Regions from separate parts of the Micromonospora sp. NPDC049801 genome, predicted to be linked through region 1. Evidence: riboswitches for the same ligand, from Rfam matches in the RefSeq annotation. Region 1 holds a riboswitch; each other region holds the start of a gene.
The links. A riboswitch is a leader RNA that binds a small molecule or an ion and turns the genes downstream of it on or off. The one in region 1 is predicted to bind cyclic di-AMP.

Region 1 (4,308 bases):
GGGGCCCGCGCCAGCTACACGATCAACGACAGGCTGGTCGCCGGCCCGCTGCGCTTTCGCACCACGTACCACGCGGACGTGCTGGTCAGCGAGCCCGACGAGATCGTCACCGTGGCCCGCCAGTGGCCCGCCACCACGGTTCGCAACCACACCCGGCTGCGCGCCGAGCCGGACGGTCTGGTCCGCATCGACGTCGACATCACCCTGCGCGCGCCGACACCCCTGTTCCGGTACGCCTTCGGTCAGGCCCGCGCCGCCCACCTCGCCCTGGCCGCGCGCCTCGGCGCGGCCCTCGACGACCCCGCGCCGTGAGCCCTCGGTCCCGCGCCCACTACTTCCTTATTGGTGCGTGACGTGGCGTCACGGGGCGCGCAGGGCGATCCCGCGTCGTGCCGCCGGCGGGTCGGCGTCCCCAGGGCTTGTACGTCGACAGGACCGTCGCGATGATCATGAGGCTGGTCGACACCGCGGGCGCGATCACCAGGTCGGCGCGGTCCCGCGTCGGTAGCGCGGCGCCCAGCGCGGCGGCGTGCCGCAGGTTCGGCGTGAGCAGGAACAGCACCAGCCCGACCATCACTGTGGTGATCACGAGCTTGATCACCACCCAGCGGTAGCGCAGCAGGCCCCAGGGGGTGAGCAGCGCGCTGGCGACACCGACGAGCCACACGAGCACGCTCAGCGGCGCGAAGAGCACGGTGCCGACGAGCCCGGCGACCGGGTAGACCACGGCCGGGTCGGCGCCGCGCTGTGCCGCGATGCCGAGGGTGAGTAGCACCAGGTCGGCCCCGAGCCAGCCGAGGGAGGTGACCAGGTGCAGGGTGAGCAGGGCCTTGCGCGTGCGGGGCGCGATTCGCGGCATACCCGAATGCTCCCGGCCCGACCCCGCGTGGTCGTCCGACCAGCGACGACGTCCGGGGTACGCCCGCTGACGTACCCCGGACGGCGTCGGTGGTCAGTACACCGACAGGTGCACGTGGTTGGTGTGGTCGCTGGAGGGGTCGCCGTTCCCCCCGCTGTACGACTTCCAGCCGCTGCTGGGTAGCCAGATCTGCTTGAACCAGATCACGTAGAGCACCGCGAGCCGGTCGGCGTTGCGGATGAAGTACGCGGCCAGGTTGTTGCCGTACGTCTTGTCGCCGCCGGTGGCGATGCCGCCGAAGCCACCCTTCTGCGCGGCGAAGTCGCAGGCCCGGCCCTTGGGGTGCTCGCCCGAGCCGCCGTTGCGGTGACAGGAGACGTACCGGGTGAAGCCGGCGGCCTTGGCCTGGTTGAGCGCGTGCAGGGTGCGGGGGGTGATGCAGCCGCTGGCCGGGGTGGGGTCGTTGATGCTGCACGACTCGGATGGCCAGGAGCCGTCGGAGTTGCGCGGTGCGGGCTGGGCGTTGGCGGTGGAGGTGCCACGGTTGGAGCCGGTGTCGGTGTCGGCGGCGGCGCTGGCGCGTGCCTTGTCGTTGGCGACCGTCAGGGCCCGCTCGGCCTGCTCCTTGCGCTTGGCCATCACCTCGACCTGCTTACGCTGCTCCCGGATCTCGCCGTCGAGGGCGACGCGGGTGCGGTTCGCCTCGTCCCGGGTGGCGTGCAGGTCGCGCAGCACCCGGTCCTCGTTGGCGGCCACCACGTCGAGGGCGGCCGCCCGGTCCATGAAGCCCTCGGGGGTGTTGCTGTTGAGCAGGGCCGAGACGGTGCTGAGTCGGCCGGTGCGGTACGCGACGCCGGCGATCTCGCCGACCTTGCCGTTGCGTACGGTCATCTCGGCCTCGGTGTCCTTCAGCTTGACCGCGAGCTGCTGTTGCCGCTGGATGGAGGTGTCCAGCGCGCGCTTCGCGTCCAGGTAGCCCTTGCTGGCCGCCTCGAGCTGGGCCCGTAGCGCCGGGGTGCCGCCCTCCTCGTCGCCGTCGGGCGCGGCGGCGGCCCGCAGGCCGGCGGGGGGAGCGGCGGTGGCGGCGCCGACCGGAAGCGCGACGCCGAGGGTGACCATCATGACGATCAGTGCCGCAAGCCGGGCGGCGGGTGGTCGTGCTGGTGCCACTACGCATGTCCTTCCGTCAGCCGCCGACCGGGTTAGCTGACGGGTTCGGGACGGAAGATCCCTACCGCTGACGCGGATGCACCCCAGGAACATGGTTCCCCGGTTCGCCCTGCCGGGCGATTAGGCGACGGCCGCCACCGGCGCCGGGAGGCGCCGCCGGGTGGTGGCCGGGACAGAGCCTACCGGTGCTGGTGGGGTCTGTGCAGCCGATGTGACGGAAGGTGCCGGCACCATCGCGAAGGATGACGGTCACCACTCGACGGAACCGCAGGCGCCCGGGGCGGCACCGGGTTCGGTCTGCAGCGTGGCGTGCTCGATGCGGAAGTCGTCCCGCAGGGCGGTACGCGCCGCGGTGAGCACCGCGCCGACCTCCGCGCCGGGCGCCATGGTCAGGTGCGCGGAGGCCACCTCCATGCCCGAGGTGAGCGTCCAGACGTGCAGGTCGTGCACCTCGACCACGCCGGGCACCGCGGCCAGACGGTCGTGCACGGCGGTGACCTGGAGGTGTTCCGGGGCGGCCTGCACGAGGATGCGTACGGCGGCCCGCCCCAGCCGCCAGGTGCGCGGCAGGATGAACACGCCGATCGCAACCGCGACCAGCGGATCGGCCCACCACCAGTCGGTGACGGCGATGAGCAGCGCAGCGCCGATCACGCCGAGCGAGCCGAGCAGGTCGCCCAGCACCTCCAGGTAGGCGCCCTGGAGGTTGATGCTCTCCCGGGCGCCGGCGCGCAGCAGCCCGAAGGCGACCACGTTCGCGAGCAGGCCGAGGATGGCCACCGTGAGCATCGGACCGCTGAGCACCCGGTGCGGGTCGCCGAACCGGCCGATCGCCTCGATCACCACGTAGACCGCCACGCCGGAGAGCAGGACGGCGTTGGCCAGCGCGGCGAGAACTTCGAGGCGGTAGAGCCCGAAGGTGCGTTGCGGGTCGCCGGTGGCCCGCCGCGTGGCGGTGATCGCGGCGAGCGCCATCCCGATGCCGAGTACGTCGGTGAACATGTGCCCGGCGTCGGAGAGCAGCGCCAGCGAGCCGGTGTGGAAGGCGGTCACCGCCTCGACCACCATCAGGGCAGCGAGCAGTCCGAAGGCCGCCCAGAGCCGTCCGCGATGCTGGTGGGCGGCGTTGGCGACCGACCCGTGGTGGTGGTCATGTCCTGCTCCCACGAGACCCACCCTCCGACGTCGCCCGGGACCCGGTCAAATGTATGCTCACATCGCTATGTGTGCAAGTGTAGGGCGAGGGCCGGCCCCTGGGCGCGCCAACCCGACGGTCAGCCGGTCGGGTCGACGGTGGTGAGCCGCTGGGTTGCCCGGGAGAGCGCCACGTAGAGCGTGCGTACACCCGAGCCCGGATCGGCCCGGATCTCGCTGGGGGCGACCAGCACGACCCCGTCGTACTCCATGCCCTTGGCCTCCAGGCTGGTCACCACCTGCAAGCGCGTCGCGCCGAGCGCGTCGAGCCAGCCGGCGACCTCGTCGCGGCGGGTGACCGGCGTGATCACCCCGACCGTGCCGTCGACCTCGCCCAGCAGGCCGGTGGCCGCCTGTACGGCCGCGGCCTGGAGCCCGGCGGGCGGCACCACCAGCTCGACCGGGTCGACGCCGGTGGAGCGGACGGCCCTCGGCAGGGGCAGGTCCGGATAGAGCCGGCGGATCTCCGCCGCCGCCACCGCGAAGATCTCCGCCGAGTTGCGGTAGTTGGTGGTGAGCGTGAACTCGTGCCGTTTGCGCCGGCCCAGCGCCTGGTCGCGGGAGCGGGTCAGCTCCTCGGGGTCACCGGTCCAGGCGGTCTGCGCCGGGTCGCCCACCACCGTCCACGAGGCCAACCGCCCACGCCGACCGATCATCCGCCACTGCATCGGCGAGACGTCCTGCGCCTCGTCGACGACCACGTGCGCGTACTCCCGGTAGTCCTCCGGCCGCTCCCGGGCCGCCGCGCGGGCGGCCCGCTGCCGGTCGGCCGCGGTGCTCAGCTCACGAACGCCGCCCGCGAGCTGGAACGGGTCGCGCCGGGCCCGCGCCGGTTTCACCGGCTTGCCGAGCAGCGCGTCCAGCTCGTCGAGCAGCGCCACGTCCGCGATGGTCAGGCCCGCACTGTCCAGACTCTGGTACGCCGTGCCGAGCAGCCGGATCTCCGCGCCGGAGAGGATCCCGCCGGCGTACCGGCGCAGCCGATCCGGTCGAGCCAGCCAGCCCAGCACGTGCCGGGGGTGCAGGCGCGGCCACCAGGCCTTGAGGAACTCCCGGAACTCCGGCCGCTCCGCGATCTCGTCCTC
Region 2 (4,308 bases), on a different contig from region 1:
CCCGGACGCGATCGTGGTGCCGCCCCGGATGTCGGCGTACACGCAGGCCAGCCGGGCGGTGTTCGAGATCTTCCGCCAGACCACGCCGCTGGTCGAAGGGCTCTCCATCGACGAGGCGTTCCTCGACGTGGGCGGGCTGCGCCGGCTGGTCGGCACGCCGGCCGACATCGCCCAGCGGCTGCGCCGGGAGGTCCGCGACCGGGTCGGCCTGCCGATCACGGTGGGTGTGGCCCGGACGAAGTTCCTGGCGAAGGTGGCCAGCGCGGTGGCGAAGCCGGACGGGCTGCTGGTTGTCGCCCCCGACGCCGAGACGGCGTTCCTGCATCCACTGCCGGTGGAACGGCTCTGGGGCGTCGGTCCGGTCACCGCCGCGAAGCTGCGGGAACGCCGGATCCGTACCGTCGCGGACGTGGCCCGGCTCGGCGAGGCCGCGCTGGTGTCCCTGCTCGGGGCCGGCGCCGGCCGGCACCTGCACGCTCTCGCCCACAACCGCGACCCCCGGGCGGTGCAGGTGGGCCGCCGGCGGGGCTCGATGGGCGCGCAGCACGCGTTGGGGCGTACCCCACCTGCGCCGGAGGAACTGGACGCCATCCTCGCCGGTCTGGTCGACCGGGTCACCCGACGGATGCGGGCGGCCGGACGGTCCGGACGCACCATGGTGTTGCGACTCCGCTTCGGCGACTACACCCGCGCCACCCGCTCGCACACCGTGCCCAAGGCGACCGCCGACACCACCGCACTGCTCGCCGCCGCCCGGACACTGCTGCGGGCCGCCCTACCGGAGATCGACCGGCGCGGGGTCACCCTGCTCGGCGTCTCGGTCGGCAACCTGGACGACAACCCGGTGCAGCCGGAGCTGCCGTTCCAAGCCAACACCGGGGCCGACCTGGACGCCGCCGTGGACGCGGTCCGCGACCGCTTCGGCTCGACGGCGCTCACCCGGGCGGCGCTGCTCGGCCGCGCTCCCGGTGTCGAGATGCCGCTATTGCCGGACTAGAGCGCCCCGGTTGCTGCGACCGGAGACACATCACAGCAGGTCGGCGGTTTAGCCGGCCGCACACAGGTGAAGTCTTGAGGGGAAAGCCTGACGAGGGGGGCCCATGTCCGACGAGACCAGCAACCGACCGAGCCGTCGTGCCGAACGTCCGGGCGACGTGACCGACCCGCTGCTCTGGCAGCTCGCGGTCGACGTGCTCGAGGCCCACGAGGCCGACGACGAGGGTCGCTGCCGCAACCTCCAGTGCGCCGGCCAGTCCTGGCCGTGTGCGGCGCGTACGACCGCCGAGCAGTCGTTGCGACTGGCCCGCAGCACCCCCGACTCGGTCGAGACGGCCATCGACGGTGGCGGGGGCGGCACCGGCTGGACGGCCGAGGCCGCCGCGCCGGCGCAGCGCTGGGGCTGGAACGGCGACGTGATGGCCCGCCGCGAGGCGAGGTCGGCCGCCTCGGCGGCGTGACCCGTCCCGCGAGGACAGCGCCAGACGAACGAACGCTCGGCCGGTGACCCGGCCGAGCGTTCGTCGGTACGTACGTCAGAGAGCGAGCCGCTGCCCCGGGAAGATCAGGCCCGGGTCCGCGCCGATCAGCTGACGGTTGCGCTCGTACAGGGCCTGCCAGCCGCCGCTGCGGGGGTGCCGCTCGGCGATCTCCGACAGGGTGTCCCCCGGCGCGACCACGTACGTGTCGCCGCCGGCCGCCGGGGCGGTCCGCTCGTGACCACGGGTAGCCGGCTGGTCGCCGCGTGCCGGCCGCTCCTTGCCGGAGGTGGACGTCGACGACTTGGAGGTCGACTTCGTCGGGGACTTCGCGGTGGACTTCGTCGGGGACTTCGCGGTGGACTTCGTCGAGGTACCGCCCGACGAGCCGCCCTTGCGGCCGCAGGTCGGCCACGCGCCGATGCCCTGCCCGTCGAGCACCTTCTCGGCGATCGCGATCTGCTCGCCACGGCTGGCCAGATCGGCGCGGGCGGCGTACTTCGTGCCGCCGTAGCCGGCCCAGGTGCCCTGGGAGAACTGCAGCCCGCCGTAGTAGCCGTTCCCGGTATTGATCTTCCAGTTGCCGCCGGACTCGCACTGGGCGATCGCGTCCCAGTTGACACCGGCCTGGGCCGGGGCCGCCGGGCCGAAGAGGGCGACGGCGCCGGTGACCGCGCCGACCGCCAGGGTACCGACGGCGACGCGGCGGGTGGTGACCCGTCGATGACGGGGGGTGTACGCAGACGTCATGGATCATTCCTCCACGCCGGCGAGGTGAGCTGTCGGGTTCGGGCCGAGGAGCCCGGCCGCGCGCTGGCGGCTTCACCCCGAGGTGACATGCACCGAGGAACGTTGGGTCCCCCGCTCCTGCCCGGGTTCTGTTTCCGACGACCGGGGGCAGGATTTGGCGTTGCCGGTCGCGGCGTCCACGGTGGTGGACCCGACCGACGGTAGGCACGGTGGGTGACGGTCGCCCACCGCTTGTGAAGTTGTTCACCGGCTCACGCGGGGCGCTGCGGCCAGCGGTTGCGGAGGACGTCCACCTGTGCAGCGGCCATCATGGACCGTTTCCGATCAGGGCCTGCCGTCCCGGTGAATTGACGTTCGGACAGGAAACCGTAGACGGGCGGTAGCGATGCTCTGGAGCACACCGGGTCCGTCCCGGAAACGACACCCCAGGAGGAGATCATGCCGCTCCAGCAGAGTCGCAACGGCCGTCGCCGCGCCGCAGCCGTCCTCGTAGCCCTACTGGCCGGCGCTGGCCTGACGCTGTCCGCGCCGACCGCCGCACAGGCGTCCAGCCCGTGCACCAGCCTGACCTTCTACCGGGTCGGCGGCTACCCGGGCGGCGCGGACATGCACGTGCCCACCGTCGGCTGGCAGACCGGAAACAAAAGCTGCTACCTCACCTACGGCCACTCGGGCTCCGCGGTGCTGGTGCTCCAGGAGGCGCTGAACAACTGCTACGCGCGGTCGCTCAGCCTGGACGGGAACTACGGTCCGAAGACCCGGGACGCCGTCCGGTACGCCCAGCACAAGATCAATGAGGACATCGTGTACGCGAACATCGCCGAGGACGGCGAGTACGGCCCGCAGACACGTGCGTACATGGGCTTCGCGATCTTCGGGGTCAACGGCGGCCCGGTCATTCCCAACGTCTGCTACTACCCGGGCTGACCGCCGTACAGCGCCGGCCGGAGCCCTCGCGGACTCCGGCCGGCGCCGTGGCGGCCCCTCCCCCGGTGCGGCGTCGCCGGCTCCCCCCCTGCGCGGCGACGCTCATGGATCAGCAGACCCGGACCGCCTCGATCCGCTGATTCCAGTTCCCCCCGATCGCGGCCGAGTCGTACGCCAGGTTCGCCCGGTAGCCATAGGCGTGCTGGTAGCCGAGCAGGCCGGTGGCGTTGGCGTTGTCCCAGAAGGTGGAGACGGTGCCGGACGGCCGGTTGTTGATGATCGATTGGGCCCGGTTGCGGAAGTACGAGGGCAGCGGGACGTCGTTGCATCCGTTGTACGGACCGTCGAGCAGGAAGATGTCGCCGCTGAAGTTGGCCCCGGCGTACAGGCAGAGCAGACCCGACGGGCAGGCGTAGTTGGCCTGGGCCGGACTCGGGGCGACGCCGAGCGTGGCGCCCACGGCGATCGTACCGAGCAGCGCGGACGTGAGCCTTCGCAGAGCACTTCGCACGATGGTGACCTCCGGTGTCGTCACGACCGGAACCGGCCGCGAGTCGAGTTGCCGACATCACGTTGATCGATGTCCTTGTAGCAACGATGATCTGCGCGGAAGGTCGACGAATTCCTGCCGGAACCTCAATCCGGCTGTCCCGGGGGTGCCGGTGGGGCGACCGGCGGTGCAGCGAGCGGCGGTTCATGGAGATTCGGGTCCTCGGGCCGGTCGAGGTCTGGGCGGACGGCCGTCCGGTCGATGCCGGAGCGGCCCGCCAGCGCGCCGTCCTGGCCGCACTGGCGGTCGACGTGGGCCGACCGGTGAACCTGGACGCTCTGGTGGACCGGGTCTGGGGCGACGCGTCGCCGCCCCGGGTTCGCCACAACCTGCACGTCTACCTCGCCCGGCTCCGCCGGGTGCTGGCCGACGCGGGCGCGCCGGACGTGTTGGCGCGACGGTCGGGTGGTTACCTGCTGGACCTGCCACCGGAGACAGTGGACGGCCCGCACTTCGACGCGCTGCGGCAGCGTGCCGACGGGCTGCCCGACGGGGACCCCGAACGGGTGGAACTGCTGCGCAGGGCGCTTGAGCTGTGGCGTGGCGAGCCGCTGGCGGGGCTGCCGGGCGAGTGGGCGGCCCGGGTCCGGCAGGACTGGCACCGCC
Region 3 (4,308 bases), on a different contig from region 1:
GCGTGAGACGAGGTGCGGGGATGAGCCGTTCCGGTACGCCCGGCGGGCAGCCGGGCACGCAGCGGACCGTCGAGCAGGCGCCGGTCGCCACCGAGCCGGCCCGAGCGTACGCCGAGCTGGTCTCTGGCAACCGTCGCTTCGTCGCCGGAGAGCCGCGCCACCCCAACCAGGATGCCGGGCACCGGGCCGCCGTGGCGGACGGGCAGCACCCCTTCGCGGTGATCGTCGGCTGCTCCGACTCGCGGCTGGCCGCCGAGATCATCTTCGACCGGGGGCTGGGTGACCTCTTCGTCGTCCGGACCGCCGGGCACACCACCGGGCCAGAGGTGCTGGGCAGCGTCGAGTACGCGGTGGCCGTCCTCGGCGCTCCGCTGGTGGTGGTGCTCGGGCACGACTCCTGCGGCGCCGTGCAGGCGGCCCGCGAATCGGCGGCCACCGGCATCGCGCCCCCGGGACATCTCCCAGCGGTGGTCGACGCGGTGCTGCCCAGCCTGCGACGAGCCACGGCCGAGGGCGTGCACGACATCGACGGCATCGTCGACATCCACATCGCGCAGACGGTCGAGACGCTGCTCGGGCAGTCGCCCGTGCTGGCCGACGAGGTGGCGCGGGGGCGGTGCGCGGTGGTGGGGATGTCGTACCGGCTCGCCGCCGGGGCGGTGCGACCCGTGACCCCCGTACCGGCCGGCGACGCCTCGGACGACCCGGCCGCGACCGCCGCCGCCTGACACGCGACGAGGGCCGCCCCGCTCGACGCGGGACGGCCCTCGAACTGTTGGGCGTCGGATCAGAGCAGCGACATGTGTACGTGGTCGGTGTGGTTCGACGGCCCGCTGTACGACTTCCAGCCGGTCGCCGGGAACCAGATCTGCCGGTTCCAGATCACGTAGTAGATGCCGAGCCGGTCTGCGTTGCGGATGAGGAACGCGGCCACGTTGTTGCCGTACATCCGGGTGTCGTCGTTGTGCCACGGGCTGAAGCCGCTCTTCTGCAACGACCAGTCACAGGCGCGACCCTTCGGGTGCTCGTACGGTCCACCGTTGCGGTGGCAGCCCACGAACCGGTTGAACCCGGCCCGCTTGACCTCCTTGTACGCGTGCAGCGTGCGCGGCGTGACGCAGCCGGAGGTGGTCGGGTCCTTCTCGCTGCACGACTGGGGCTTCCAGTCGCCGTCGGCGGTGCGACCCGGGCCGATCCGGGCGACCGGGGAGGTGGCGTCCACCAGACCGCCGGTGAAGCCCTTGCCGCCGACCAGCGCGAGCGCCTTGTCCGCGTCGCGCTTGTCCTTCGCCATCAGCGCGGTCTGCTTCTGCTGCTCCCGGACCTCGGTGTCGAGGGCCAGCTTGGCCTCCTCGGCGCGGGACTTCACCGCGTTGACCTCGGCGAGCTTCTTTTCGTTGACCATGTTCATCTCGTCGAGCGCCGCGGCCCGCTGGACGAACGAGTCCGGGGCGTCGGCCTCCAGCAGCATCGCGATCGCGCCGACCCGTCCGGTCCGGTACGACTGAGCGGCGATCTGCGCGACCTGCGGGGCCAGCGCGGCCAGGTCGGCCTTCGCCCGGTCGACCTCTGCCGCGAGTTCGACCTGCCGCTTCTTGGACTTGTCCAGTTTGGACTTGGCCGCCACGTAGTCCCGGTTGGTCTGCTCGATGACGTCGGTGAGCAGCTTGGGCTCGTCGCCGTCCTCCTCGTGCCCGGACGGTGTGGGGGTCGTCGGGGCGGCGTGGGCCGGGAGGGGTCCGGCGAGCACGGTCAGCGCGGCGAACACGGCCACCACGGGCGTCAACCAGCGGCGTAGGGGTGCCGTCACAATCTTCCCTTCCGTCGACCGCCGACCGGGTTAGCTGACGGGTTCGGGGCGGAAGTGGCCCCTACCGCTGTCGCGGATTCACCCCAGGTACCTGGGTCCCCGGCTCGCCGGTTGGCGATTGGGCGGTGGCACCGCAGGCGCCGCTGCGCGCCTTCGTCGGTGACCGGCAGCGAGGTTACCCGAGAGTCCACCGCCTGAGCTACGTCCTGATGCCGACTAAAAGCGTCATTTCGCCATGGCGTTGAGTGACCAGTGACGCGGTTCTCAGGGCGGGTGCCCGATCCGGTCACGCTGAGGAGTGTCACCATGCCGTATCCGTGCTCCTGTTCGGCTCTGGCCACCCGGTGGTGGCGGTGGATGGGGGTGTGTTCCGCTGTGGATCGGGCCGGTCGGCCCGATCCGTCGGCGGGGAACTGAGAGCGGCGAGCGCCTCCGCGCGGTCCGCGCGGGGGCGCGGTGGCGGGGCGTCCGCGTCGGGCGTGGCCGTCGACCCGGCCGCGGTCACCACCGCGGCCAGCCCGGTGGTGAGGGGTACGGCGGCGATCAGGCCGAGGGTGGCGACCGCGCTGCGGACGATCTCCTGTGCGAGGAACTCGCTGGTCAGAATCTGCCCGATGGGGCGCGAGTCGGCGGTGAGCAGAAGCAGCAGCGGCAGTGACGCGCCCGCGTACGCCAGCACGATGGTGTTGACCGTGGAGGCGATGTGCGCCCGGCCGACCCGGGTGGCGGCCCGGTAGAGCTGTCGTCGACCCAGCCCGGGGTTGGCGTTCGCCAGCTCGGTGACGGTGGCGGCCTGGGTGACGGTCACGTCGTCGAGTACCCCGAGTGAGCCGATGATGATCCCGGCGAGCAGCAGGCCGCGCAGGTCCACCTCCGCCTGGAACATCGAGAGCGTGGTGGCGTCCTCGCTGCCGAAGCCGGTGAGCTGGGTGGCGGCCGTGGCGATGGTCGCGAGGACGCCGGTGAGCACCAGGCTGCCCAGGGTGCCGAGGACCGCGACGGAGGTCTGCGCGGTCACCCCGTGTGTCAGGTAGAGCACCACGAACATGATCAGGGCCGCGCCGACCACCGCCACCAGCAGCGGTGACCGGCCCGCGCCGATGGCCGGCAACACGAAGGTGAGCAGGATGGCGAAGCTGGCGGCTAGGCCGGCGAGCGCGGCCAGACCCCGCCACCGGCCGAACGCGACGATGGCGGCGGCGAAGACCCCCACGAGCCACACCAGTGGCGTCCCGCGCTGGTGCTCGGCGATGTTCCAGGTGCTGAGGGTGGGATCGGTCGGATCGGTCAGCTCGACCAGGACGACGTCGTCGCCCACCTCGACCCGAGGCGCTCCGGGGCCGGCGGGGACGGGCGTGCTCACCTGCCGGTCGGCGCGCGGCCCGTCTTCGAGGAGTACGTCCACCGTGCCGCACGGCCCGCCGCTCGGCGTGCCCTCCGGGCTCGTCGAGGGTGGGCACGGTTCGGTCACCACCCGGGTCACCGTGCCGTGGTGGCGCGGCAGATCCGCCCCACCGCCGCTCTTCGGTGCGCCGTCCCGTGGCCACAGCACCACGGCGGCGACGACGGTGGCCACGAAGAGCGGCACCACCGTCGCGATGAGGATCCGTCGTACCCGGGGCGGGGCGGGTCGAGCGGAATGGCTGTGGTCGGAACCCAATGCGAGACTCCCAACGATCCGGTGCGGGGTACGTGCCGGCGGCCTCTGCGGTTCAGTTCCGCCGGACGAACGCGGGCACGAGCGCGTCGGTTCGCCGCCTGACGACCCGGCAATCACGGAGAGTGATGAAGTGGTCGGGTCGGCGCCGTACGGGGCCGCGCCGTGGCGGCGCCGTCGCCCGTCTCGGCGGCGGGATCCGGTGGGTCATCGCTGGACGATGCTAACCAGCGCGGCGGGGGGTCGCAGGTCGTGCGGACGTGTCGGGGGAGTCGAACCGCTGACACCGCCCCGGGCGCGGCGGATGGTGGAGTCATGCCTGAGCCACCCACCGAGCACCGACAGCACGACAAGCACGCCGGGCACGACAAGCACGCCGGGCACGACCCGGCCCTGTTCCGTCGGCGGTTCTGGGTCTGTCTGGTGCTCACCGTGCCGGTGGTGCTGACCAGTGACCTGGTGGTGGACCGGCTCGGGCTCCGGCTGGACGCGCCGGGTCGCTCCTGGGTGGGGCCGGTGCTCGGTTCGGTGGTGTTCCTCTGGGGTGGCTGGCCGTTCCTGGTCGGCGCGGTACGTGAGATCCGGGACCGCGCGCCGGGCATGATGCTGCTGGTCGCGATGGCGATCACCGTGGCGTACACCGCGTCGCTGGCGACCAGCCTGGGCGCCTTCGACCTGGACTTCTGGTGGGAGCTGGCCGCGCTGGTCACCATCATGCTGCTCGGGCACTGGCAGGAGATGAAGGCCATCGGGCAGGCCCGTGGGGCGCTCGCGGCACTGGCGGCGCTGCTGCCCGACGAGGCCGAGCGGGTGGCGGCGGACGGGCGGGTCGAGCGCGTAC
Region 4 (4,308 bases), on a different contig from region 1:
GGAGAAGTTCGTCGTGGTGGGCCGCCCCCAGGTCGAGTCGATCGAGGTGCGCCAGGAGCCGGCGCGGGGCCTCGCGCACCCGACGGTGCTCTACACCCCGACCTGGACCGGGCACCACGCCGACGCCGACTACTGCTCGCTGCCGGTGGCCGAGGAGCTGCTGCGGCGGCTGCTGGGGCGTGGCGCGACGGTGATCCTGCGGGCGCATCCGTACACGGCGCAGAACCCGGCGTCGGCACGCCAGTTGGGCCGGCTCACCGAACTGCTGGCCGTCGACCGCGCCCGCACCGGCCGGCAGCACGTGTTCGGCGCGGCCGCCCGGGAGCTGAGCCTGACCGAGTGCGTCAACCGCTCGGACGCGCTGGTCTCCGACGTCTCCGGGGTGATCTCCGACTACCTCTACTCCGGCAAGCCGTATGCCGTCACCGACATGGGTGACGAGGGCGACCGGTTCACCGAGCGCTTTCCACTGGCCGGCTCGGGCTACGTGCTGCGGCGCGACATGTCCAACGTGGACGCCGTGCTCACGGCCCTGCTGGACACCGACCCGCTGGCCGATGCCCGCTGGGTCACCCGCCGCCGCTACCTGGGCGACTTCCCGGCCGAGTCGTACGCCGAGGGTTTCCTGACCGCCGCCCGCCGCGAGCTGACCTCGGCCCGGGAACTACCCGCGCCCGCAGCCGCCTGACCGGTCAGCGGTACGGCTCCAGCAACGCCAGCACGGCCGCCGGATCCTCCAGGTGCGCGTTGTGCCCGAGACCGGACAGCGTGGCGACCGGTACGCCGTACTCCTTGAGCTGCGCGTCCGTGACCATCGGGTCGTGCTCCCCGCGGGCCAGCACCACCGGCACGTCGGTCGCCGCGAGCAGCGCCGCCAGGTCGGGCGCGCCGACGGCGAACGCGGCGTTGTCCATCGCGAGCCGCCACCGGCCGTCGACCTGACGCAGACCGGCGTCGACCATCGGGTGGTCCGGGAGGACCAGACCGGTGAGGCCGGCGACCCGCAGGTACCGGCGGGCGGCCTCGGTACGGCTGGTGAACCAGCCCACCGGGCGGGCGGCGAGGTCCGCGGCACGGGCCAGCTCGGCCGGCGCCCAGACGGCCTTGATGCCCAAGCCCACCACCGCGTCCACCGGCAGACCGGCGGCGCGGGCCGCCAGCGCCAGGCCGACCACGCCACCGAGCGAGTGCCCGAGCACCACGATGCGGTCGTCGGAGGCCAGGCCCTGCGCGACCCGCTGGGCGAAACCCTCGAAGGAGTACGACGACAGCGGCGCCGACCAACCGTGACCGGCGAGATCGGGCGCCAGCCACCGGCCGGGCCAGTGCTGCTCCAGAAGTGGCGCCCAGGGCAGCCACACGTCACTCGTCGCCCCCATGCCGTGCAGCAGCAACAGGATCGGCTCCCGGCCAGCTTGACCACCCGATTCATCCACCACGGCCGCAGTCTCCCACGGTTCGCGGCCCGGTACGAGAGCCGTTCACCGGCGTCGCGCCCGACACGGGGACGCCGCGGGCGCCGGCCCCTCGTGGGAGACGGCGCCCGCGGCGTCGTGGGGTGTCGCGCGTTGGTCAGGCGGAGTAACCCCGGGTGGCGATCCAGTTCGCCAGGTCGATCGTGGTGATCCAGTAGGCCGGGTCGGCGGCGTTCGCCGAGTCGGCGATCCGCACCGTACGGCCGTTGTCCTTGTAGCCGACGACGGCGATGTAGTGCCCACCGCCGTAGGAGTGATAGCCGCCCTCGGTGTCGATGGCGTCGCCGACGACGTTCGCCACCACGCCCCGGCCATCGGTGATGGCCTTGACGACGTCGGCCTGAAGACGGTCCATCTGGGCCGGGCTGGGCGTGCCCGCGAACATGCGGGTGCGGTACGGGGAGCCCTTCACCTCGGCGTTGAGCACCCGGGTGGTGTCCTCGGCCGAGTTGGTGCCCATCTCGGTGGTGCCCAGTTCGGCGCCGAGCTCCTCCTGGGTGCGGTCGATCCCGCTGGCGCTGAGCGCGTTGCGGGTGGCCGCCGGGCCGCAGTTGTAGTAGGTGTTCTGCGCCTCGTAGTCGTAGTCGAGCACCTTCGTCGCGGGCGGCTTCGGCGGCGTCGGCTTCCGGGTGACGTCCGGGTTGCTCGTGGCCTTCGCGGCGGGGGACGCGGCGGTGGTGGCCGGGGCGGCGGTGCTCGGTGCGACGCTCGCCGACGGGGCCGCGGACCGGAGTTCGCCACGGGAGGCGACGGTGTCACTGCGCATCTCGGCGACCGTGGTCGGGGTACGCGAGCCGGCCGGGGCGTCGTCGGCGCCGGCGACCAGGGCGCCGGCGGTGGTGGCGATCGCGAGGGCCGCGGCGGAGGCGGCGACGATTTGGTACGGGCGCTCGGTCGCGAGGCGACGGAGCTGGCGCTTCAGGGTGTGCTTCACGAGGTCCTCCACGGTTCACAGGGAGAGCGGCACACCGGGGCTCGACCGGCATCCGGGCAGGCGTCAGCGCGCGGGCGGTGGCCCGCGGATGATGAGCCGCTCAGGGGAACGCCCGGCGCGGCCGGGCGGGAAGTGCGGTGACCCGGGGGGTCAGCTCACCGTCACGAGGCGGATGAGCGGGGACACCGCGTCGCCGTGGAGGCGGCGGAACAACAAGGGGGTCGAGGGGTGCTGCACGAGGATGGAACTCCTTCCGTCACCGCCTACCGGGTTAGCTGACGGATTCGGGCGGGAAGATCGCCCTACCGCGGGCCGTGGCTCGCGGATTCACCCCGGACTTACTGTGGGTCCCCGGTTCGTTGATCACGATTGAGCGGGTCGGCGCGGCGTCGCCTCCTGCGATCGGTAACCGCACCGGACGGGACGACAGTACTGGCCGGTACGCACTCTGCCAAGCCGCGCCCACCTGCGTAAACATCGATTGGCCCAGCAATTTCTGCGCGTTCTGCCGCTGACGTGACTCGATGGGACAACGGGTTCCGCCGGCACCTGTGGGCGACAACCGGACAGGTGGCCGACAACGCGGCCACAATCGCGGGCGCAATGGCCGCCGATGATGCCCGCCGCCCGATTTCCGCTGCCGGTGACCCGCCTCACATAACGGATCGGGCTCAACCGGCCCGGGCCGGACGCCAGCGTGCCACGAGGGCCGTACGCGACGGCCGCGTCGCGGTGCGCCGGGAGAACGCCGGGCTCGGCCGCGACCGGACCGCCGCCACGTACGCCTCCTCGGCGAGGACGCGCGCCGACTCGGCGGCCACCTCGGCGTCCCGCCAGGACGACCGCTCCCGCTCGGCGGCCGTCCGGTGCTCGGCCAGCCTCGCGTCACGGATCGCCCGGATGAGCAGCGTCTCCTGCTCGACCGGGTGCCGGCGGGGGTCCCAGCCGCGCCGGTGCCCGAACACGTCGCCGAGCTGAGCCATGGTCAACTCCCCCCGCCAGTGCGCCGCCATGGCGGCACGGTGCAGATAGCGCTCCCTCGCCGCGTACTCGGCGGGGGTGTGCGGGGTACGCGGTGTCGGCAACGCCCCGGCACCGGCGACCCGACGGGCGGCCGTGTCCGCCTCGTCGTACGCGGTCCAGGCCCGCTGCGCCTCGTCCTGAGCGACCAGCCAGTCAGCGCGCCGCCGTCGGGCGGTCCGCGCGGCCCGGGCGGCGGCCACGGCCACCTCCTCGGCGTACCGGCGCAGGTCGGCCATCTCGGCGACGGCCATCTCGCGGGCGGTGGGTGTCGGCGGCGTGGGGTCGGCCGCGGGCGAGTCCCGCTCCGGTCGGGCCACCAGGACGGCGAGGACCGTCAGCGCCAGCAGGAACAGGGCCGACCAGATGGCGGCGGCCTGGGGCACCTCGGTCAGGAACTGGTAGAAGACGACGGTTTCCATGATCGACACCTCGGCATGAGCACGTAAGCGATGGGATGCCGCACGGGCGGGTGCGGGCGGTGTGTCGTCAGGTGTGGTGACTGGCGTTCGGTCTGGCGGCGTCGCCGGTGATGGAGATCTCGGCGCGCCACACTCCGGCGCTCGCGGGACGGCGTGCCGCCCCGGTGACTGACCCCGCTAGGCCGGCGGGGCGCGGGGGGCCCGGCTGGCCGAGCCGGCGGCGCGGAGGGGCCGCTGCGAGCCCGTGCGCGCCGAGGTCACGCCCGCCAATGGGCGGGGCAACGCGTCCGAACCACCGTGCCGGGCGGGCTGCGGCTCGACCGACCGCGCGGAGGCGTCAGCGCCAAGCTCTGCGGCTCGTCCCTCGCCGACCCTGTCGGTGGCGGCCGAGCCGGTGGCGGCGCGGTCGGTGAGGACGGTGGAGAGGGCCGCGGTCGACGGTCCGAGCGGCTCCGCG

Region 2: another riboswitch for cyclic di-AMP. It lies ahead of AB0I89_RS07215 (transglycosylase family protein); the one in region 1 lies ahead of AB0I89_RS27060 (hypothetical protein).
Region 3: another riboswitch for cyclic di-AMP. It lies ahead of AB0I89_RS11710 (hypothetical protein); the one in region 1 lies ahead of AB0I89_RS27060 (hypothetical protein).
Region 4: another riboswitch for cyclic di-AMP. It lies ahead of AB0I89_RS04635 (C39 family peptidase); the one in region 1 lies ahead of AB0I89_RS27060 (hypothetical protein).

Annotation. Positions count from the first base shown of each region.
Region 1 covers NZ_JBFAMS010000017.1:62,542-66,849, forward strand. The annotation lists gene AB0I89_RS27050 (SRPBCC family protein) at 1-312, shown strand, start outside; gene AB0I89_RS27055 (hypothetical protein) at 332-859, opposite strand; gene AB0I89_RS27060 (hypothetical protein) at 953-1,981, opposite strand; cyclic di-AMP (ydaO/yuaA leader) riboswitch at 2,035-2,166, opposite strand; gene AB0I89_RS27065 (cation diffusion facilitator family transporter) at 2,279-3,196, opposite strand; gene AB0I89_RS27070 (AAA family ATPase) at 3,304-4,308, opposite strand, start outside.
Region 2 covers NZ_JBFAMS010000003.1:314,579-318,886, reverse strand. The annotation lists gene dinB (DNA polymerase IV) at 1-997, shown strand, start outside; gene AB0I89_RS07220 (hypothetical protein) at 1,101-1,457, shown strand; gene AB0I89_RS07215 (transglycosylase family protein) at 1,533-2,225, opposite strand; cyclic di-AMP (ydaO/yuaA leader) riboswitch at 2,225-2,395, opposite strand; gene AB0I89_RS07210 (peptidoglycan-binding domain-containing protein) at 2,664-3,152, shown strand; gene AB0I89_RS07205 (peptidase inhibitor family I36 protein) at 3,262-3,663, opposite strand; gene AB0I89_RS07200 (BTAD domain-containing putative transcriptional regulator) at 3,849-4,308, shown strand, end outside.
Region 3 covers NZ_JBFAMS010000005.1:244,383-248,690, forward strand. The annotation lists gene AB0I89_RS11705 (carbonic anhydrase) at 21-728, shown strand; gene AB0I89_RS11710 (hypothetical protein) at 788-1,810, opposite strand; cyclic di-AMP (ydaO/yuaA leader) riboswitch at 1,814-1,945, opposite strand; gene AB0I89_RS11715 (YibE/F family protein) at 2,112-3,470, opposite strand; gene AB0I89_RS11720 (copper-translocating P-type ATPase) at 3,783-4,308, shown strand, end outside.
Region 4 covers NZ_JBFAMS010000002.1:262,813-267,120, forward strand. The annotation lists gene AB0I89_RS04625 (CDP-glycerol glycerophosphotransferase family protein) at 1-688, shown strand, start outside; gene AB0I89_RS04630 (alpha/beta hydrolase) at 693-1,439, opposite strand; gene AB0I89_RS04635 (C39 family peptidase) at 1,573-2,421, opposite strand; cyclic di-AMP (ydaO/yuaA leader) riboswitch at 2,655-2,795, opposite strand; gene AB0I89_RS04640 (hypothetical protein) at 3,081-3,851, opposite strand; gene AB0I89_RS04645 (hypothetical protein) at 4,029-4,308, opposite strand, start outside.